2 regions of the Bacillus sp. JJ664 genome follow, and region 1 is predicted to be linked to the other one. Evidence: riboswitches for the same ligand, from Rfam matches in the RefSeq annotation. Region 1 holds a riboswitch; the other holds the start of a gene.

The links. A riboswitch is a leader RNA that binds a small molecule or an ion and turns the genes downstream of it on or off. The one in region 1 is predicted to bind cobalamin.
Region 2: it holds a riboswitch for cobalamin, as region 1 does, so the genes downstream of both, metE (5-methyltetrahydropteroyltriglutamate--homocysteine S-methyltransferase) here and V7056_RS01670 (ABC transporter substrate-binding protein) in region 1, are expected to answer to the same signal.

Annotation. Positions count from the first base shown of each region.
Region 1 is NZ_JBALMS010000010.1:36-5,924, reverse strand. It holds gene V7056_RS01685 (cob(I)yrinic acid a,c-diamide adenosyltransferase) at 1-326, opposite strand, end outside; gene V7056_RS01680 (ABC transporter ATP-binding protein) at 458-1,243, opposite strand; gene V7056_RS01675 (FecCD family ABC transporter permease) at 1,240-2,286, opposite strand; gene V7056_RS01670 (ABC transporter substrate-binding protein) at 2,252-3,211, opposite strand; cobalamin riboswitch at 3,339-3,512, opposite strand; gene V7056_RS01665 (ATP-binding protein) at 3,583-5,367, opposite strand; partial or broken gene V7056_RS01660 (winged helix-turn-helix domain-containing protein) at 5,367-5,889, opposite strand, start outside.
Region 2 is NZ_JBALMS010000146.1:185-17,707, forward strand. It holds gene V7056_RS18365 (hypothetical protein) at 1-105, opposite strand, end outside; gene V7056_RS18370 (DUF4349 domain-containing protein) at 259-1,185, opposite strand; cobalamin riboswitch at 1,379-1,579, shown strand; gene metE (5-methyltetrahydropteroyltriglutamate--homocysteine S-methyltransferase) at 1,726-4,005, shown strand; gene abc-f (ribosomal protection-like ABC-F family protein) at 4,517-6,334, shown strand; gene V7056_RS18385 (YitT family protein) at 6,397-7,233, opposite strand; gene exaC (acetaldehyde dehydrogenase ExaC) at 7,393-8,910, shown strand; gene V7056_RS18395 (Bax inhibitor-1/YccA family protein) at 8,970-9,638, opposite strand; gene V7056_RS18400 (hypothetical protein) at 9,787-10,059, shown strand; gene V7056_RS18405 (M42 family metallopeptidase) at 10,172-11,209, shown strand; gene V7056_RS18410 (L,D-transpeptidase family protein) at 11,343-12,236, opposite strand; gene V7056_RS18415 (LacI family DNA-binding transcriptional regulator) at 12,496-13,491, shown strand; gene V7056_RS18420 (glycoside hydrolase family 31 protein) at 13,612-15,990, shown strand; gene V7056_RS18425 (glycoside hydrolase family 13 protein) at 15,990-17,523, shown strand, end outside.

The sequences.
Region 1 (5,889 bases):
AATTTTTCAAGGGGTGGCGTTGCATCCATATATTCATCTATCAGTTTTTCAAGATCTTCAACCATTTTTTCTGTTGTTTTAAATGGAATACCTTCTTTTACAACCGCTAAATCTCCACCACAATCGAATAATTCGTGCTGTATTTTTTGTAAGCTTTCAAAAAGGTCTTTTGTATCTTCTGAATCTAAATAAGTCATAGCATATCCAACAATTGTATTGACCTCATCAATCGTGCCATAAGATTCCACTCTTAAATGATCTTTATCTACTCGTTTACCTACTAAGCTTGTTTGACCTTTATCACCAGTTTTAGTATAAATCTTCATGAAAACTTCCTCCTTGACTTAAATTCTGTTCTTTCATAAAATTTGACTCTAAATCTACTTCATAAACTTCATAAACTTTTTAAATCTATTTAAATAAAAATTATTTATCATATATAAAAGAGCATCAATATTTAAGCATAATTACTTTTATAAACAATCACTTTTTTATTCGTATTAGGATTATTCATAATTTGAAACGAAGTCCCGTAAAGATCTTCAAGTATTTCTTCAGTTAAAACTTCTTCCGTTTTGCCTTCACAGAATGTTGCACCATCTTTTAGCGCTAATATTCTATCACAATATAAACTCGCCAAATTTAAATCATGAAAAACCGTTACCACTGTTTTTTCTTCATTTACTTGTAATTCTTTTAATAAATCTAATATTTTAATCGTGTGCATTAGGTCTAAATGATTGCTTGGTTCGTCTAAAAATATATAAGGCGTTTCTTGCGCAAAAGCTTGTGCTAAAAATACTCTTTGTCGCTCACCACCGCTAATTTCACTAATAAATTTTTGTTTCATATTGTTTGTACTAGTCATAAGTAACGCATTACTAACTGCGTGATCATCTTGTTTAGTCCAAGTTGGAAAAAGCGAGGCTGAATGTGCGATGCGTCCAAGTTTAACAGTTTCGTTTACTTCATAAGAAAATGTATACGAATTTTGTTGTGATAAGACGGCGATTTTTTTGGCAATTTCTTTATTAGACATCTTTGTTATATATTCTCCGTCAATCATCACATCCCCTGTTAACGGTTTCAGGAGTCCGCAAAGAATATGTAAAAATGTAGACTTTCCACTTCCGTTTGGTCCAATAATACCTAACCATTCACCTTCATTTATGGAATAAGAAAGATCCTTTATATCTTTTTGAATCCCATTATATGAATATGAGATTTGATTACAATTGATCATAGTTTCCCTCTATTCCTTTTCAGTTGAAGCAAAATAATTGCAAAAATCGGTGCACCAATTAAAGATGTAATAACACCTATTGGTAATTCTCTTGGAGCTAATATGACTCTAGAAATAATATCAGAGCCGATTAAAAAGATTGCACCGTTTATCATTGCTAATGGTAGTAGCTTTCTATGTAACGGTCCTACGATTGCTCTTGTAAAATGTGGAACGACTAATCCTACAAATCCAATTGTCCCAGATACTGCTACAGCTGCACCTGATAAAATACTTCCTGTAAATAAAATTAAATAGGTAACTTTTTTAACATTAATCCCTATATGTTTTGCATTTGTACTACCAAATGTCATTGCATCTAGTTGTCTATTTTGGCTGAATAAAATGAGAAAGGATAAAATTAAAAATGGTAATAGTGTGATTGAATACTGTATACCTCTTCCTCCGATATTCCCCATTAACCAACCGATTACAGAGCGTAATTCATTATCAGAAAATGTAATAAATAATGATAATAAGGCCGAACAAAATGAGCTAATGATGATCCCGCCTAAAATAAGTGTTTCAACATTCAATGAACGATCTAATTTTCGTACAAAAACAATCAATAGTAATAATGTAAAAAAACCAAAAAGAATACTGACAACAGGTAATGTAAAATAAGTTACGATTGGTAAGCTAATCTGAAAAAATAAGACAAAAACTGCCCCTACTGATGCCCCTGAAGAAACACCTAATGTAAAAGGGTCAGCTAATGGGTTCTTTAATATACCTTGAAAGGCAACTCCTGCTAATGAGAGGCAAGCCCCCACTAAACCCGCTAATAATACGCGAGGCACTCTTATATTCATTACAATCGTTTGAATATCATCTGGGACAAAAGTTGTTTTAAAAAACGCATCGGAAAAGCTTTGAATAATAGAATAAAAGGGGATCGATGTTGATCCTATCGAAACCCCTAAAATAAATAATAACAATAATACAAATGATGGAATAAAAAATATATTCTTATTTAAAAATCTCTGGATAAACCGCCTTTGCAATTTCTTCTACTCCTTCAACAAGTCTTGGACCAGGTCTTGATGTTGTATCAGCATTAATATCAAAAACTCGTTTATTTTTAATTGCATTTACTGAGGTCCAATTTTTTCTTCCTAGAACAACTTTCTCTAAATCAGGAACATAATCACCGTATGTAGTTAATATAACATCCGGGTTTGCTTTTATAGCAGATTCTTCACTATACATTACCCAGCCTTTTTCTTTTTCTGCAACATTTTTCGCATGAATAATTGATATCATTTCATTAAGAAACGTTCCATTTCCTGCCGTGTATATTTCAGGTGGTCCAGAAATTTCTAACCAAACTAATGGATTCGTGCCAATATTTGCAGTTTTTTCACTGATTTTCTCTAATTTTTCTTTCATATCACTTACAACTTCTTTTGATTCATCAAGTTTTCCCGTGATCTGACCAATTTCTTTAATTGTATCATATACATCATTTATTGATTCAGCATTTTTCACAACAAACACTGTAATCCCAGCCTGTTTTAATTGTTCTAAACCATCTGCGGATATACCTAGGCTTGATTCATGAGCTAATACTAAATCTGGTTGAAGTGAAATGATTTTCTCAATGTTATAAGTCATATCTGCATTATTTCCACCAACCTTGTCGATTCCTTTAACTTCCTCTGGATAGTTATCAAAATCAGTTACGCCAATCACGTTTTTTCCTTTACCAATTGAGAACAAGATTTCTGTATTACTTGGTATTAATGAAATAATTTTTTTAGGCTCTTCTTTAATCTCAATTTCTTGATCAGTTGAATCTTTAACTGTTAAAGGAAATTGTGCAGCTTCAGTTTTTGGTACATTTGTTTCTTTTTGTGCTGTTTCACTGTTACACCCAAATAAACCTAAGCATAATAAAACGACAAACAAACTTGATAAAATTTTCTTCATATTTCTCCCCCTAGTATGTTGGAAAGCATAAAAAAACCCCATTCAAATATATGAAGGGGGTCGAAACAACATAATGATACAAGTAATACTTGCAACTGCTGCTTCAAATTCTCACTCCCCGAAGAATTGAAAACGGATGAATTTAGCAGGTCTACTGACTTTGCTTCAACCTACTCCGACCTTCCCATTCCGATGGAACAGTGGTATGTTCGTTTCGTCCACATTACAGTTGCGGGGACAGTTCTGGACTTTACCAGATTCCCTATTATGCGATTATCGCACTAAATTCATCAATATTTCATTATATTAATCGTAAAGTATAATAAGTGAGAATTCAATTATTTTATTAAAATGTTTTATATGAAACAAGATTACTCTACAACTTTTTCATTTATTCGTATAAAATGTGGTATTTTCACTTTAAATGTCGTACCTTGCCCAATTTCGCTGAATACTTGAATAGAGCCACCATGAGCGTTCACGATGTTCTTAACGATTGATAATCCAAGGCCTGTTCCACTCTTACCTCTAGTACGTGCTTTATCGGCTTTATAGAACCTTTCAAACACAAACGGTAAATCTTCCGTAGAAATACCAGCACCTGAATCTATAAATTCAAAAATAGTATCTTCACTATTTTGCGAAACGGAAACGATGATTCTACCATTTTCATTGGAATGTGTAATGGCATTTACAATTAAATTTGTAAAGACTTGTTCCATTCGATCTTCATCAATTAAAATAGTATCTTGTATAATATCATCTAATTCACCAAAAAGTGAAACGTTCTTCTCTCTTGCTAGCGCTTTAAATTTTCGAATAATACGATCTACAAATGGAATGACTGGTACTGGTTCACGATTTAATTCAGTAAAACCATTTTCCATACGCGCAAGGTCTAATAAATCATTTACTAATCTACTCATCCTTAATGATTCATCATATATAATTTGTGACAGCTCCTGCATCTCTTCTTTAGACTCTGCAACGCCGTCAACAATTGCTTCACTGTAGCCTTGTAATAATGAGATTGGTGTCCTTAACTCGTGAGATACATTTGCAATAAAATCTTTTCTCATTTTTTCTAATCGTCTTTGTTCTGTAACATCTCGAATAACTGCAACAACACCGCGGATATTTGTTTGATTGTATAATGGTGACATCACAATTTGCCAATTTCCTTGGTCTAAATTTAATTCTATAAATTGCTTCTTTTCGCTTTCTACTACTAATTTATATAAATCTAATAAGTCATTTGTCAAAACTAGCTCTGAATCTTTCCCAATTTCATCATCATTTAGCAATTTTAAAAAGCGTGCAGCCGGTGGATTAGTCGTTACAATACTACCTTCATTGTTGATCGATATTACCCCATCTACCATACTCGTAATGATATTTGATACTTTCTCTTTTTCTTGTTTTAACGCATTCATATTAAAGTTTAGCTTCTTACTCATTTTATTAAAAGAATATGCAAGTTCACCTATTTCATCATTTGAGTGAATCGGAACTTTTGCATCAAAATTTCCTGATGTCATATCACCGACCACTTCTTTCATTTTTCTAAGTGGCGCAGTAATTTTTGATGAAAGGAAAAACGAGAAGAAAGTCGTTAAAACAATCCCAATTGAAGCAGCAAGTAATACAAAATTTGTTGTTTGATGAATCATCCCTTTAACGGGCTGTAATGATTGATACATATAGACCGCACCATGATGATTTTGATCTTTTATCGCTATACCAACTACTAGCTTTTCTCTTTCACTATTCTTACCGTATACGAGTCTTTTACTAACATCTTCTTTGTATTCAATCGTTCTATTTAAAACATGATCTTTTTGTATTTCTTCATAAGGTAATTCTTGAATGCCGTATTTATTATTTGAGTACCAAGGTTCTTCATCTTCAATCGAAATAATCACTCTCGAATAACGATTTACAATATTATTAGATAAGTACTCAACATCTGAAATTGATTGGCCTTTCTCGATTAACCCAGCTATTTTCGTTGCATCATCTTTCATATTTTGTACTTGAAGATCAATATAAAATTTCTCAAAGAATCCTATGAGCACAAATGTTAAAAATGACAATACAAGCGAAACTAGTAATATAATTGTAAGCCACAGCTTACCAACTAAACTTCTTAAAATCATTACTCCTGACCTACCTCAAATTTATAACCTACACCCCAAACAGTTACGATCATTTTAGCCGCATCTTCAGAGCATTTACTAAGTTTTTCACGTAATCGTTTTACGTGAGTATCAACAGTACGTAAGTCACCAAAGAAATCATATTGCCATACGGATTTTAACAATGTCTCACGGTCAAACACTTTATCTGGTGATTTGGCTAAAAATAATAACAGTTCATATTCTTTTGGTGTTAAGCTAACTTCTTCACCTTCAACGATTACTTTATGAGCATCATTATCAATCGTTAAATGTGTGAATACAACTACATCTTTTGCAGAAGAATTATCCGATGTGAAAACTGGCATATTTGATGAACGTCTTAATAAAGCTTTTACCCTAAGTACTACTTCACGTGGGCTAAATGGTTTAATAATATAATCATCTGTTCCAACTTCAAATCCTTGAACACGATTTGTTTCTTCACCTTTTGCAGTAAGCATGATAACCGGTGTCGTTTTAACTTTTCGTAACTCTCTACAA
Region 2 (17,523 bases), on a different contig from region 1:
ATCTAATAATACCATTTCATGATCATTTCCTAGAATTCGTACGCCGTCATTACAATCAACTTGTATTTTCCAATTTCCTAGTTTGCTTAATAAGAAATGTTTCATCGTTTTATTCTCCTAATTAATTAATCTTTAAAATTTACGTGTATTGAATGAAGGTAATAAAGAAGAATCAGGAAATGAAGTGATATGTTATAAAAAAGTAAAACGCTGATATAACAGCGTTTTATTTGATTAGTATTTTATTTTTATTCATTATTATTTCGGAATATTCCAGTCATGGTATTTCTTCACTGCTTTACGTGCGATAAAAAATCCAGCTACTATTATAATTAACCAGATGATAATGAGTACAGAGTTACCGATTATGAAGACCGTAGTATTTTTGAATCCAGTTGAAATATTTTTCAGATTGTCCTTAAATTTAGCAGTAATTCGGTCATTTACTGTTTTAGGTGGGGTAGTATCTGTAATTTCAGCTACTTCCGTAACAGAAAGATTGATCGTACTGTAATTGATTAATGAATCGTACGTCTTGATTGTTGTTGTTAAACTTTCAATTTCATATCGAACGGTTGAAAGTTCTTTTTCAAGCTCTATGATATCACTTAACGAGCCAGATTTTTTCAATAAATTTAGTAGTCTTTCTTCTTGTATTTTTAAAGATTTTATTCTAGTTTCTGTATCAAAGTATTGATTTGAAATATCTTCAGTAGAAATAGATTTGGAAGTCACATTTCCAATCGTGTTTATCTTAGATAAATAAGCATTTAGTTTATTAGAAGGAATTCGTAAAGTATATTGTGCCGTTCTTGAAGGGAATTCATCATTATTGTCATCATACTTTTCTAGCATTGATGTACCAGTTATATGATTAGACTCTATATAACCATTAAATTCACTGACAGATATTTCAAGTGTTTCGATGGTTTTTTCGAATTTTTTTGTTTCTATCTGAACATCAGCGGTTTTAATTAATTTACGTACGATTCCTATTGGTGATTCTGTACCATTCTTGGCGTTATTTTGATCCACAGTTTGTGAATCTGTTTCTTGTTGTGAGGATTTATCCATATACATAGATTTTTCACTTTCAACACCATTCGAATTTGAACAAGCAGTTACAAGAGAAATGACAAGGAGAAACAAACCAATTTTTTTAATAACTTGTAAGGTATTCACCATTCATATTCACCTCTTTTATTTAATCGAACTTCTTTAATGTATGACATATTATGTATTGTTAAAATTTTCTAATTTAATTCACTATATCATAAGTAGTCTTTACTTCAAATATGAGAATGAGCTTTTCTAGGACTTTAGTAAGAAAAAAATAAATATTTTGACTATTAAATCAAATTATGACAAAATAATGAAAACTAAATAGTGGGGAATAGGTGTGAATGTTAAAACGTACGTTTTAAACATTTACTTAAAAGGGAAGTTTGGTGAAATTCCAACACGGTCCCGCCACTGTAATTGAGGAGTAAATAAATACATACCACTTATCTATTGATAGGGAAGGTTTTATTTACGATGATCCAAAAGTCAGGAGACCTGCCTATTCTAAAGACGCTGTTCGACCTACGAGAGATAGGGAGGTGCCTTATGTATTGGAAACTGACATGTATGTATTCTGTTCATTTGTGTTTTCCTACTTAAGAGCATTTTTATCTCAATTTAGATAAAAATGCTTTTTTATATTCAAAAAAGGGAGTGTTTTACATGGTAAACATAAGTAATCTAGGATACCCAAGAATTGGTGAAAACCGTGAATGGAAGAAGACATTAGAGTCTTTTTGGAAAGGGAATATCACAGAGGATCAATTTGAGAGCGAAATGAAGTCAATTAGACTTCAGTCAATCGAAAAGCAGCTTCATTTAGGGATTGAGATGATTCCAGTAAATGATTTTACTTACTATGATCATGTTTTAGACTTTGCAACAATGTTTGGCTGGATTCCCACTCGTTTTGGTGACCTATCTGAGCAACCTTCATTGCATACATATTTTGCATTAGCTAGAGGGAGTAAAGACCTGGTAGCATGTGAAATGACTAAATGGTTTAATACGAATTATCACTATATAGTCCCAGAATATCAATATGATCGTAAATCTAAATTATTATATAACAAACCACTAATGTCATTTCTAGAAGTGAAAAATGAATTAGGTATTATATCGAAACCTGTTATTTTAGGCATTTATACGTTCACTCAGCTTTCAAAAGGATATAAACAAGAAGATAAATATGCTGTCGTAAAAGAGTTATTACCGGTCTATATTCAAATGCTAAAGGAACTTGAAGATGCTGGAGTAGAATGGGTACAAATTGATGAGCCTGCTTTTGTGTTAGAAGAAACGAATGATGATATTCAGTTGATAAAAGAAATTTATTCAGAAATATGTGAGGCTCTTCCATCATTATCAATTATGCTTCAAACATATTTTGAAGGTGTTGAGCAATATCATGAGTTAATCAAAATCCCTGTTAAAGGAATTGGATTAGACTTTGTTCATGGTAGAGAAGAAAATGTAAATGCATTGAGGAAATATGGATTTCCAAAAGATAAAGTACTGGCATGCGGGATTGTGAATGGGAGAAATATTTGGAAGAACGATTTAGTAGAATCCATCCAATTGATCGAAACACTTCAAGCACTTATTCACCCAAAGGATTGGTGGATTCAGCCTTCTTGTAGCTTATTGCATGTACCAGTCACAAAGAAAAAAGAAGATTCGCTAGAGCCTACTGTACTTGCTGCATTAGCTTTTGCTGATGAAAAAATAGAAGAGTTAGTCGTGTTAAAGAAAGCATTGAAGTTTGGTAATGATGCCGTAAAACAAGAAATTGAAAAGGGAAAACAAATCTTCGAATATCTAAATAAACTAAATTCCAACTCAAATGACCTAAGAAATTTAAGCGAAGAAGATTTTAATAGAGCGTTACCTTTTAAAGAACGATATCACTTCCAAAAAGAAGCATTGAAATTGCCATTATTACCTACAACAACAATTGGTAGTTTCCCACAGACAAAAGAAATCAAAATTGCTAGACAACAATGGAGAAAAGGGGAACTTTCAGAAACCGACTATCGTCATCAAATAAAATTGAAAATTAAAGAATGGATTGAGCTTCAAGAAACATTAGACTTAGATGTATTGGTACATGGAGAATATGAAAGAACAGATATGGTAGAATATTTCGGGGAAAAGTTAAAAGGGTTTGCCTTTACTAAAAACGCATGGGTTCAATCATACGGTTCAAGATGCGTTAAACCACCGATTATTCATAGTCGTGTAGAATTTATGAAACCTATGACAGTCGATGAGACTAGCTATGCACAAAGTTTAACGAAAAAGCCTGTGAAGGGGATGTTAACAGGACCTGTAACTATTTTGAACTGGTCGTTTGTTCGTGAAAATCATGCAAAAGAGGATATTGCAAATGAAATTGCACTTGCTTTAAGAAAAGAAATAAATGCACTTGAAGAATCAGGTATCTCTATTATTCAAGTAGATGAACCGGCAATTCGTGAAGGTTTACCACTAAAAAAACGAAATTGGGAAGCGTATTTAAACTGGGTTACTCGTGCATTTCGCTTAACTACAGCAGGGGTTCAAAAAATGACGCAAATTCATACTCATATGTGTTATAGCAGTTTTTCTGACATAATGGATGCAGTTATTGAACTAGATGCAGATGTTATTTCAATTGAACATGCAAGAAGCCACGAAGAATTTTCTTCCTACTTAGCAAAAAAACCGTATCCATTAGGAATTGGTTTAGGCGTATATGATATTCATAGTCCTCGTGTTCCATCTGTTCAAGAAATGGAGCAAAATATAGTGGGTTCTTTAAAAGTGTGTGATGTTCAACAATTTTGGATCAACCCTGATTGTGGATTAAAAACTCGAGATGAGAAAGAGGTTATTCAAGCTCTTTCTAATATGGTGGCTTCCGCAAAGAAAGTACGCGAACACTTTTATTCTATTCTTTCTTAATTGCACGAAAAGTCATTTTAGAACATAAAGTATAATTGTAAATCGACATGCATCATTTGAACAATTTAGTGATATATTAAAAAATAAGTATTGAAATGTACTGAAAAGTAAGCTACTATTTAATTAATATTTTGAAGGAGGCATCAAATTTAGACACTATGTACATGATCCGATAACTTTTAAGCTAATTAATTTTATAGCAAAAAAAGTACTCTGCCTGAAGTCAGAGAAATTGGATTAGTCTGTCTATATTTAGTGCCGTGAATATTAAATAATGAACCATATGAAATGTATATATGCGTGGTTTTATTTAATCGCACCTTTTTTAGGCATACGTGTATTAGTTTTTCGTTAAACTAATACGATTAACAATTCGTCCATTTACACACAGGCAGATGCTTGTGTGTTTTTTATTTTTTAGGCTCTGTTACAGCTCGCTATTGATGTTAAACAATCATAAATTTTTTAATACGATAACAGGGCCATTTTAAAATCGGATGGAGTGATTTGTATGTTTATTATAAAAGCAAATAATGTAAGTATTGAATTAAATGGATTAATGATCTTTGAAAATGGTAACTTAGACATTAAAGAAGGCGAACGAGTTGCATTAATCGGAGAGAACGGGATAGGGAAAACAACTTTTATTAATGCATTGATGGGTAGACTACCAATTCAAAAAGGGACTCTGCAAATTGAATTCAAGAAGGATGAAATAGGCTGGTTATTAACTGATGAAAATGAAACTGACCAAATGACAGCAAAAGAGGTAGTGGAATCTGGTGATGAGAAGCTTTTCTTTATCAAAAGAAAAATAGATCTATTATCAAACGATATGTCGAATGAACAAAATGTAATTGAATTTAATGAGTATTTAAGTGAATATCTTGAGTTAAATGGATATGAGTGGGAATCAACGATTGAACAAACGCTTAAAAAATTTCAATTACCGCAATCAATTTGGGAAATACCGTATTCTCATTTAAGTGGTGGTCAGAAAACAAAAGTGAAATTAGCTAAAATTATGTTGAGGCAACCGAGGCTATTAATCATGGATGAACCTACGAACCATTTAGATAGTGAGTCAATTGACTGGTTAACAAATTGGCTAAAATCTTATAGGGGAACAGTGCTTTTTATATCACATGAAAGGCAGTTTATCGATGATGTCGCAACAAAAACTGTTGAATTAACTGAAAATGGAACATGTAAGTATAATGGTGGCTATTCCGAGTATAAAAAGCAAAAAGAACATGAAAGAATAACCAACCAAGCTTTGTATGAAAAGCAAGAGGCAGAGAAGAAGAAATTAATTGAAACAATTAACCAATATAAACAATGGTTCTCACAGTCACATAATGCTGCAAGTGAGCGTGATCCATTTGCGAAGAAACAAGCGGCTAAAAACGCATTGCGATTTAAGTCAAAAGAAAAGGATTTAGAAAGAATTGAGCAACGTAAGGTTGAAAAACCAAAAGAAGTTAAATCAATTTCAACAAAATTTGAAAGTGAATCATTTTCAGCAAAACAAATGATAAGATTTCATCAGGTTTACTTTGGATATGAAATTGAAAAGAATTTATTTGAGCAATTAAACTTTACATTGAATCGAGAAGATCGATTAGCTGTCATTGGAAAAAATGGGTCTGGTAAAACAACTTTTTTAAAATTATTAACTGGATTGTTAGCGCCAAATGAAGGGTCTGTGCGTCATAATCCTCAATTGAAAATAGGTTATTTTATGCAAGAGCTTGAAACACTTAATGAAGATACTACAATTTTAGATGAAATATTATCTCTTCCAAATATGACTGAAACGGAAGCAAGAACGATCCTTGCGTGTTTCTTGTTTAGAAAAGAAGATGTATATAAAAAAATAGGTCAGTTAAGCATGGGAGAAAAATGTAGGGTTGCTTTTGTGAAACTTTATTTTTCCGATTCAAATTTACTTGTTTTAGATGAACCAACAAATTATTTAGATATTCATACTAGGGAAAGAATTGAGGAAGCATTAGCTGTTTACCATGGTGCAGTTGTAGTCGTTTCACACGATCCATTTCTACTAAAGAAAGTATCAAATCGTGTAGTCCACATAGAAAAAGGTACTTTTTATGAATTTAAAGGTTCATATGCGGAATGGAATGGAAGGCAATCAATTACAAACGATCAACAGAGCTTGTTAAATGACCGAACAAGACTTGAACTTGAAATATCAGCAATGATCGCTGAGGAACTTGAGAGTGAAGATGAACATTCCTTCCAACTATCAAAAATTGTTGTACTAAAACAGCAACTTGCAGACATTGAGTTGAAATTGAAAAGTATATAGATAAAGACTTGATTCCAAAATAAAAAAGTGTGTTTCACCAGAAAGGTGGAAACACACTTTTTTTATACACTTGGTAAAGTAAAACCTTCACCAAAAACGTCACGTACATCATGGATGACAACAAAAGCCTTTGAGTCTATACCATGAATAATTTTCTTTAATTCAAAAAGCTCTTGCTTATTAATAATGATATAAAGCGTTTCTTTTCTTTCACCTGTAAAGTGACCTTTCGCTGGAAAAATTGTTACACCACGGTTCATTTCATTCGATACTAATACTGCTATTTGATCTGCTTTGTCAGAAATAACAGTAATCGCTTTTTTAGGGTTCAGACCTTCGATAATATAATCAATGACCTTTATTCCTATGTAAATAGAAATAAGTGTATACATTGTTTTTTCAAAACCTATGACAAAGTAACCACCCGAAACAACAATTAAATCAAATGCTAAAAGTGTTTTACTAATACTCCATCCGAAGTATTGATGAAAAATTTGTGCAATGACAGTAGTGCCGCCTGTTGTACCACCAGAACGAAACACGATACCTAAACCAAGGCCAATGAATAATCCTGCAAAAATAGTTCCTAGTAATGTTTCTTTCGTTGGAACCCCTAAACCTTCAGTTAACCTTATGAATAGAGAGCTTGCTACGATTGAGATGATGGTATAGAGAATAAGCTGCTTTTTTAATAACTTATATCCAAGGATCAAAAGTGTGGCATTTAATATAAACATGACGATACCTGGAGACCATTCAAAAAGGTAATAAGTAATCATTGTAATGCCAATAAATCCACCTTCTGCTAATTTATTAGGAATTGCAAAGAAGTTTATTCCGATTGCAAAGATTGCTGAGCCGATTAGTAGTCCAATTATTTCAATGATGTATTTACGCACCTTTACCCCTCATTTTTAAATAAATTTTAATCATAACTATTATTCTATCTAAACCAATTCATTGAAGCAAAATATTTTTAATTAAATAGATTTCTAGTCATATGATTGTATACGCTTTCATATTTTTATATAGACAAGCTATCTAAGGAGGAATGAAAAATGGTATATGCAACGCCTGGAAAAACTGGTTCATTAATCACGTTTAAAAATCGTTACGATAATTTTATTGGTGGCGAATGGGTCCGACCTGTACGTGAACAATATTTTGGTAATGTAACGCCAGTAACTGGACAAGTATTTTGTGAGGTTGCTAGATCAACTGAAGAAGATATTGAGCGTGCACTAGATGCAGCACATCGTGCAAAAGATAAATGGGGCAGAACAAGCGTCACAGAGAGATCTAATCTTCTACATAAAATTGCAGATCGTATGGAAGAAAATAAGGAATATTTGGCTGTTGCAGAAACTTGGGAAAACGGTAAACCAGTAAGAGAAACACTTGCTGCAGATATTCCATTAGCAATTGATCACTTCCGTTATTTTGCTGGATGTATTAGATCACAGGAAGGATCACTTGGTGAAATCGACGGAGATACTGTTGCATATCATTATAAAGAGCCTTTAGGAGTAGTAGGTCAAATTATCCCTTGGAATTTCCCTATTTTGATGGCGGTTTGGAAGCTTGCTCCAGCTTTAGCAGCAGGGAATTGTGTCGTATTAAAACCCGCGGAACAAACGCCAACTTCAATTCTTGTATTAATTGAATTGATTCAAGACCTATTACCACCTGGTGTAGTGAATGTGGTGAATGGTTTTGGACTTGAAGCAGGTAAACCATTAGCATCAAGTAATCGTATTGCAAAAATAGCTTTCACTGGTGAAACATCAACAGGTCGCTTAATCATGGAATATGCTTCGAAAAATCTAATTCCAGTTACGCTAGAACTAGGTGGTAAATCACCAAATATCTTCTTTGAAGACGTAATGGATAATGAAGAGTTCTTTGATAAAGCACTTGAAGGCTTTACAATGTTTGCGTTAAATCAAGGTGAAGTATGTACATGTCCATCTAGGGCATTAATTCATGAATCGATTTATGAAGAGTTTATGGACAAAGCGATTAATCGAGTAAAAGCTATTAAACAAGGTAATCCACTAAATCCTGAAACGATGATTGGATCGCAAGCATCACAGGAGCAATTAAATAAAATTCTTTCCTATTTTGAAATCGGTAAAAATGAAGGTGCGGAAGTATTGGTTGGCGGTAGCAGAAATGTTCTAGAAGGAGAACTTCGTGACGGATATTATGTGAATCCAACAATCTTCAAAGGAAGAAATGATATGAGAGTTTTCCAAGAAGAAATTTTTGGTCCAGTTGTTTCTGTTACGACATTTAAAACGAAGGAAGAAGCGTTGCAAATCGCAAATGATACTTCTTACGGTTTAGGTGCAGGGGTATGGACACGTGATATGGATACTGCGTACAGATTTGGACGTCATGTAGAGGCAGGTCGAGTATGGGTTAACTGCTATCATGCATATCCAGCACATGCGGCATTTGGCGGTTACAAAAACTCTGGAGTCGGACGTGAGAATCATAAAATGATGTTAGATCATTACCAAAATACAAAAAATATGTTGGTAAGCTATTCACCAAGTAAACTTGGATTCTTTTAAGATAAGAAACACCTTAGCATTTTTTCGCTAAGGTGTTTTTTTGTAACTTTATAGAATAATTATTTCTTAAACGCATTTAAAATACGTAAAATATCTAAGAATAAATTAATAAAGTTTAAATATAGGTCAAATACCGCAGCTGGTACATCTTTTTCAGTGAATGTATCTTTTTTCATTCGAGAAACATCATAAAGAATGTATCCAGAGAAGATCACAACTCCTACCCAAGCTAACACAAGGTAAAATAAATCAGAACCGATAAACATGCCTACTATACTTACTAGAATTAAAGCTAGAAGTGAGAAAAATAGAATACCACCCAAGAAAGTGAAGTCTTTCTTTGTGAAGTAAGTGTATAAGAAAAGGCCTCCAAATAATGCAGATGTAACACCAAATGCGACAATGACCATCATTGCACCCATTGAATCAACATAATAGTCGATAACTGGATAAATACTGATACCCATTAACAATGTAAATAGGTATACAAGCCACATTGGCAACACCATTCCGTAAGCACTTAGGCCTTTACGACGTTTCTTTCCACTACCAAAGATGGACTTGAGAAGTAATGCGACTAAAACAATTAAAGGAATAAATCCAATTGCCATTGCAATGCCTGGCGGTATAAAGAATCCACCTAAACCTGTTCCGATAAATGAGATTAATAAGGCAATAAAGAACCTTGGAAGTACGTGTGTTGTAATTAATGATTTTCCTACTTGCATAAAAAAAATTCTCCCCCTTTATTTCCTTTACTATAGCATGATTAAGCATATCTGAGTATATGTTGACGTGCAAAGTAAGCGGATTCTGACATATTATTCAAGAGACTTCTATTAAAATGATAATAAGAGCCAAAGCGGAGGTGTTACCATGTGGATTGGAGTATCGTGCTTAATCTTATTTGTAGGGGTAATTTCGACATTTCAAATTTTGGTGAATAGAAATTGGAAATGTATCTATACCGCTTATGGTTATCAAAGCTATTTTAAAATCATCGGACAATTAAAACAAAAGGGAATTCCCTATAAAACAAAAATACCAATGAATCTAAGAGTAGGGCGATATTATGACAATACACAGTACGATATTTACGTAAAAAAGGAACTAGAACATAAAGCAATAGAAGCGTTAAATCATCAATAATCAAAATTTTTGTATGATTCATTCATATGTAAATTGATATAAAAACTAAATAACTGTATGATGAATTCATTAGGGTTGATTTTAATTAACTTTAGAAATAAGGGGATTGAATATGGATATCAGAATTAATAAAGAGTTTGTTCTTAATACAGCGAAACAATTACTTGAGTTTAATAGTCCTAGCGGATTTTGTTTTGAAATTATGGAATTAATTCATTCTTGGACTAAAAGCTTAGGTTATCAGTTTGAGACTACGAACAAAGGCTGTGGAGTTATTACAATTCCAGGTAAAAGTAATGATGAAGTAGTTGGCTTATCTGCTCATGTTGATACTTTAGGTGCGATGGTTCGCTCTGTAACTGCAAAAGGCACGTTGAAATTTACTGTAATTGGTGGCCCAATTGTTCCAACATTAGATGGAGAGTATTGCCAAATAAGAACTCGTGATGGCAAAATTTACAGCGGAACGTTTTTATCAACAAGTCCATCAATTCATGTGTTTGAAGATAGTAAAACAAAAAAACGCGACCCTGAAAATATGGAAGTAAGAATAGATGAATGTGTAAAAAATAAAGAAGATGTAATCAATTTAGGCATTGGACCTGGTGATTTTATTTTCTTTGATCCAAAAACAACGATTACAGAAAGCGGATTTATTAAATCTCGTTTTATTGATGATAAGGCAAGTGTTGCTTGTATATTAGGCTTATTAGAACTGTTTAAAAGAGAAAATATTGTCCCAACATATACGACAAAATTATTTATTTCTACTTATGAAGAAGTAGGGCATGGCTCATCATATATTCCTTCTGATATTACGGAGTTAATTTCTGTTGATATGGGATGTATCGGGGATGACTTAAGTTGTACAGAATATGACGTTTCAATTTGTGCGAAAGATTCAGGCGGCCCATATGATTATAATATGACAACTGATTTAGTCAATTTAGCTAAACAAAACGACTTAAACTATGCTGTTGATATTTATCCAATGTATGGATCAGATACAGTTGCAGCACTTCGTGGCGGTCAAGATATTAGGGGCGCATTAATTGGTCCTGGTGTGCACGCCTCACATGGTATGGAACGTACACATTATCAAGCAATGGAAAATACAATGAAATTATTGTATTTATATGTTACAAAGTAAAAAGAGTAAAAGCTGTTTGAGATAGTCTCAAACAGCTTTTTTGTAGCTATAAATTATGATTTATAATTTTAAAAAAAGACAATGTATGCTATTGGTATAATGTCTGATCGCTATTTTTCATACTAGTAAAATACTAATATGTCAAACGCTGAACGCCGTTTAAATCATCGTCATTTCTTAAAACACCATTTGCATTGATTTTCTTCAAGGTAAATGTATAAAAGTAAGAAGAGAGCGCATCATCACGTTTTTTTTCTTTTAGCAAATCTAAAAGTAATTGTTTCGTCCCAGCTCCAACGACGCCATCGACATCCAATTTATGATTTTGTTGGAATACTCGAACTGCAAAATCCGTTCCTTCTGCAAAATAGCCATCAACCCCATTAGTGGAATAACCAAGTTTTGTTAGAGTGTCTTGAAGCCATTCAACCTCACTACCAACACTACCAAGTTTTAAACTAGTTGGGATATCATTTGGCTTTGTGACAACGATACTCCCGGAATCATCATTAAATAGCTGATTAGACACCGCTATGTCATTAAAGGATTGATTAGATGACGTAATGAAAACAGTCGTATTTTTTTGTATGTGATCAAACAACCACTCGACCTCTTCATCATACATTCTTACGCATCCACTACTAGCATAAGTCCCAATTGAAGCTGGGTTACTATTTCCATGTATCGCATAGGTTGTACCCCATGTCCCTTTTGCATTTAATCCTAACCAGCGATTACCTAATGGATTACGTGGGTCACCACCGGGTATGTTCTCTTTATAATAAGGCCTGTTCACAATTTTGTTCACAATTTTAAACTTGCCTTCAGGAGTTAATTCTTGGCTTCTCCCTGTAGCAACTTTAAATTCTTTTACTAGCTTTCCGTTCTCATAAAATGCTAGTCTATTAATCGCCTTATTGATAATAATCAACTGAGAAACTTGTTTTTCTTCCGCAAATGACTGAACAAAGTTAGAACACAAAAAGCATAAAATAATCAAACTAAACAAAAAAACGCGCTTAAACAATTTTTTCCCCCCAACAAAATAAAAAAATAAGTAGCCTTACTATCTTATGTAGGTATGGCTTGTCCTATATAGTGAAACTTAGAAAATAAGAAAAAAGATAGAGGGAAAATAGTGAAAATGTGTAATAGCACTAAAAATGTAAAAAAGAGTTAAAAAATTCCTTATGCTTGATGGTTTAATAAAAACTTTAAAAATGTTGAAATAAGATTCAATTATTTGTATAACTTAACTAAGAACATGAATTGAAGGGGATTAAATTTTGAGAGCAACTATTAAAGATGTAGCAAAGCTTGCAGGTGTGAGCGTTGCATCTATTTCCAGATATTTAAATAATAAAGGTTATATAAGCGATGTTACGAAGGAGAAAATTAAACAAGCAATTCATGAATTGAATTATCAGCCAAATGAAGTAGCTCGTGCATTATTTAAAAGACAGACAAAAACAATTGGTGTGATCATTCCAAATATACGAATTTACTTTTTTGCTGAATTGGTTAATTATATTGAATACTTGGCTAGTAAAATAGGATTTCGCATACTGCTTTGTAATACGGATTATTCTTCTGAAAGAGAAAAAGAGTATTTAGCAATGCTAAAAAATCATCAAATAGACGGCATTATACTAGCTAGTCACACATTACCAGTCGAAAAATATAAGAGTTTACAACTCCCAGTCGTTTCGATTGATCGTTATTTGGATGATACGATACCACTTATTACAAGTGATAATGAGCTTGGAGGAAAACTTGCTGCAGAAAAATTTTATCAAACTGGTTGTAGAAAAGTAGGCTATTTTGGACTTATGAATGATAAACAAAATGTAACAACCATTCGATATGATTCTTTTAAAAGGCATTGTGATGAGTTTGGTTTAGAAGTAATAGCGGAACAACCAGAATATAAAAAAGATATCAATGGACAAAAACATTCGGATTTAGAATTAGTTAGAAATTATTTGTCATCACATAAGAAGCTTGAAGGATTATTTACGGTAGATCCATTAGCATTGGCAGCGATAAGAGTTTGCCAAGAAAACAGGATGAAGATTCCTACTGATTTTCAAATTATCGGTTATGATGATTTAGCCTTTGCAGAAATGACCTTTCCCTCAATCACAACCATAAAACAACCGATTTCGCAACAGGCGGAACACGCCATTGCCAAACTATTACAATTGATGAATGGAGAAGAGGTTCCTAGTCGAACTATTTTACCAGTAGAATTAATTGAACGTGAATCAACAATAAATATTTGATAAGTCTTGCAAATTGAATGTAACTTGTTAAAATAAGATATGTAACCGGTTACCTATCGTTTCATGAGATGGGTAATCAATATAGAAATCAGACCAATTTTGTGCATACGGTTGCTTTAGATGAAACGTAAAGTTGAAACCGTTTGCAAAGAGAAGGGTAAAGGAGATGGAATTATGCTTGAAAATTCTAGTTTTTCAGTTAAACCTGAATTATTTTCAGAAGCAAGTCAATTAATTGATGTACTTCAAATTCAACAGATTACAACTTATTCAAAAGAAAAAAATAAATGTGTGTTTACTGTTAACAAAGGGAATATCACAGTAGAGTTTCCAAGACCTGATATCGTAAGATTAACTGTTAACCATACAAATAAAAATTTCACGCACCATAATAGCTCAATCGAAACATATGAAGGATCTGAGTTTACAATCAGAGAAACTGAAGAACACGTTTTAATGCAAACAACAGAAGTAGAATTTTATCTACATAAACAAAATTGTAAATTTATCATCAAAACTGCTAAAGGTGAAATTTACAGTAACGGTTTTTATTTGACTGAGGAAAGTACGATTTCTCTTATTGGAGCCCAAGAAAATGAATTTATTTACGGATTGGGGGAGAAAAGTGGTTGGTTAAATAAAAAAGGTGAGCGTTTATCAATGTGGAATACGGACGTTTTTGCACCTCATACACCAGATATTAGTGAGTTGTATGAATCAATTCCTACTTACCTATCATTTACATCAAATTATTCTTTTGGTTGTTTTTTAAATAATACCGGCCGTACGATTTTTGATTTTAAAAATCGCAAGGATGAACACAAATTAGAAACAGAAACAGGTATTATTGATCTGTTTATCTACACTGGACCATCGATGAAAGAAGTACTTGAGCAACATACCTTTATGACTGGACGTCCGTATCTTCCACCAAAATGGGCACTTGGTTATCATCAATCAAGACATAGCTATCAAAATGAAGAGGAATTAAAATATATTGCTGATTCTTTTGAAAATCTTGAAATTCCAGTGGATGCAATTTTCTTAGACATCTTATATATGGACGGATATAGAGTATTTACGTTTGATAAAGAACGTTTCCCAAATTATGAAACATATCTACCTCAATTACTTGAAAAGGGAATTCATATTGTACCAATCGTAGATCCAGGTGTGAAAGTTGCTGGTCAATATGATGTTTTCATAGATGGTGTCGTAAAAGATGCATTTACTAAAATGCCAGATAAATCACTTTATATTGGTGATGTATGGCCAGGTAAAAGTGCATTGCCAGATTTTAGTCAGCAGAAAGTAAAAGACTGGTGGGGAGAATTACACGAGTTTTATACAAAGCTAGGTATTAAAGGAATTTGGAATGACATGAATGAGCCAGCCATATTCAATGAATCGAAAACGATGGATTTAGACGCTGTTCATGACAATGATGGAAATCCAATTAGCCATAAAGAATATCACAATTTATATGGTTATGAAATGAGTAAAGCTACTTCAATCGGTATTCAAAAGTTAACAAATGAACGTCCGTTCGTACTAACTAGAGCAGGATATGCAGGCATTCAAAAATACGCAGCAGTATGGACAGGTGATAATCGTAGTTTTTGGGAGCACTTAGCGATGACGATTCCAATGTGCTTAAATCTTGGATTATCTGGCGTTACATTCTCTGGTCCAGATGTTGGTGGATTTATGAATGATACAGAAGCAGAGTTATTGACTCGATGGATCCAAATGGGTACTTTTTTACCTTATTTTAGAAATCATTGTTCAATTGGAATGGATCGACAAGAACCTTGGGTTTTTGAAGAGAAATATACAGATATAAATAGAGATTATATTCAAATGCGTTACGAATGGATGCCATATCTGTATCAACAATTTATTGAAGCAGAAAAAACAGGTCTACCAGTTATGCGTCCATTAGTACTTGAATACCCAACAGATGAACGTACATTTGACATGAATGATGAATATTTAGTAGGAGAAAACTTATTAGTTGCACCGATTGTTACACGCTCGGCGAGATCACGCTCGGTTTATTTACCAGATGGCATTTGGTACGATTACTGGACTGATCAAGTATTTGAAGGCGGAAAAGATAGTTTAATTGATGCGCCATTAGACAAAATACCATTATTTTTGAAAGCTGGAAGTATCATTCCTTTAACAAATAAAAAGAAAAAAGCGAATCAAAATGATGATGAACTTTACTTACATCTGTATTCACAAGAAAGTGGTAATGTAAAAACAGTCATATTCGAAGACGATGGACTGACAATGAATTATCAAACAGGAGAAAGATTTGAATTGCATGTAAATGTAGATTTTAATCATGATTCAGTTAACGTTAAGCTTGAAAATAAAGGAGATTTTAAACCAAGCTGGAATAAAATCACGGTCTTTTTACATGGAACGAATAAAGAATTACGCATCGAAGGGCATTTAGAATTCGAGGCAAGATCAGGTAAGGAGCTAATGTAATGGAGAAAAAATGGTGGCATAATAGCGTCGTTTATCAAATATATCCAAGAAGCTTTATGGATAGTAATCAAGATGGGATCGGTGACTTAAACGGTATTATTGAAAAGCTTGATTACTTAAAATTACTAGGAATAGATGTTATATGGTTAAGCCCAGTATACAAATCTCCTAATGATGATAATGGCTATGACATTAGTGATTATTGTGACATTATGGAAGAATTCGGAACGATGGAAGATATGGACCGATTAATTTCTGAAGCAAATGATAAAGGAATTAAAATTGTAATGGATTTAGTGGTCAACCACACTTCCGATGAGCATCCATGGTTTATTGAATCTCGAAAAAGTAAAGATAATCCGTATCGAGATTATTATGTTTGGCGAGATCCAGTTCAAAATGCAGAACCAAATGGTCTACAATCTGTTTTTAGTGGTAGTGCGTGGGAATTTGATGAAGAGACTGGACAATATTTTCTTCACTTATTTAGTAAGAGACAGCCTGATTTAAATTGGGAAAATCCGAAGGTTCATGAAGAAGTATATAAAATGATGAATTTTTGGCTAGATAAAGGCATTGGTGGTTTCCGTATGGACGTTATTGATTTAATCGGAAAACTGCCAGATCAAGAGATTACCGGGAATGGACCTAAGCTTCATCAATATTTACAAGAAATGAACGCAAAAACATTTGGAAATCATGATGTACTAACTGTAGGAGAAACTTGGGGTGCAACACCTGAAATCGCAAAATTATATTCTGACCCAGAACGTAATGAGTTAAGTATGGTCTTTCAATTTGAACATATTAGTTTAGATCAACAAGAAGGAAAAGAAAAGTGGGATTTAAAGCCACTAAATCTACTTGATTTAAAAGCTGTATTTCATAAATGGCAAACGCAGTTAGATGGAAAAGCTTGGAATAGCTTATTTTGGAATAACCATGATTTACCTCGTATCGTTTCTAGATGGGGAAATGATAAGGTGTATCGAAAAGAAAGTGCGAAGATGCTAGCAACAATCCTACACTTAATGCAAGGTACACCTTATATTTATCAAGGCGAAGAAATTGGTATGACGAATGTTCGATTTGATAAAATAGCTGATTATGATGATATTGAAACTCGTAATATGTATCACGATCGTATATCAAAAGGATATGCTCATGAAGAAATTATGGAATCTATTTATACTAAAGGAAGAGATAATGCTCGCACGCCAATGCAATGGTGCGAAAGTGAGCATGGCGGTTTTACGAGCGGAACACCGTGGCTTTCATTGAATCCTAATTTTATAGAAATTAATGTGGCAGAATCGATCAAAGACCAATCTTCTATTTTTCACCATTATCGCAAGCTAATTGACCTAAGAAAACAATTGCCAGTTATTGTTTACGGTTCTTTTGACATGTTAGCTGAAAATGATGAAAAAGTATTTGCTTATAAACGTGAATTAGAAGATGAAAAACTGTTAATCGTTGCTAACTTTACAAGTAATAAAACAACATTCAAGTTTACAGAACAATATGAGGATG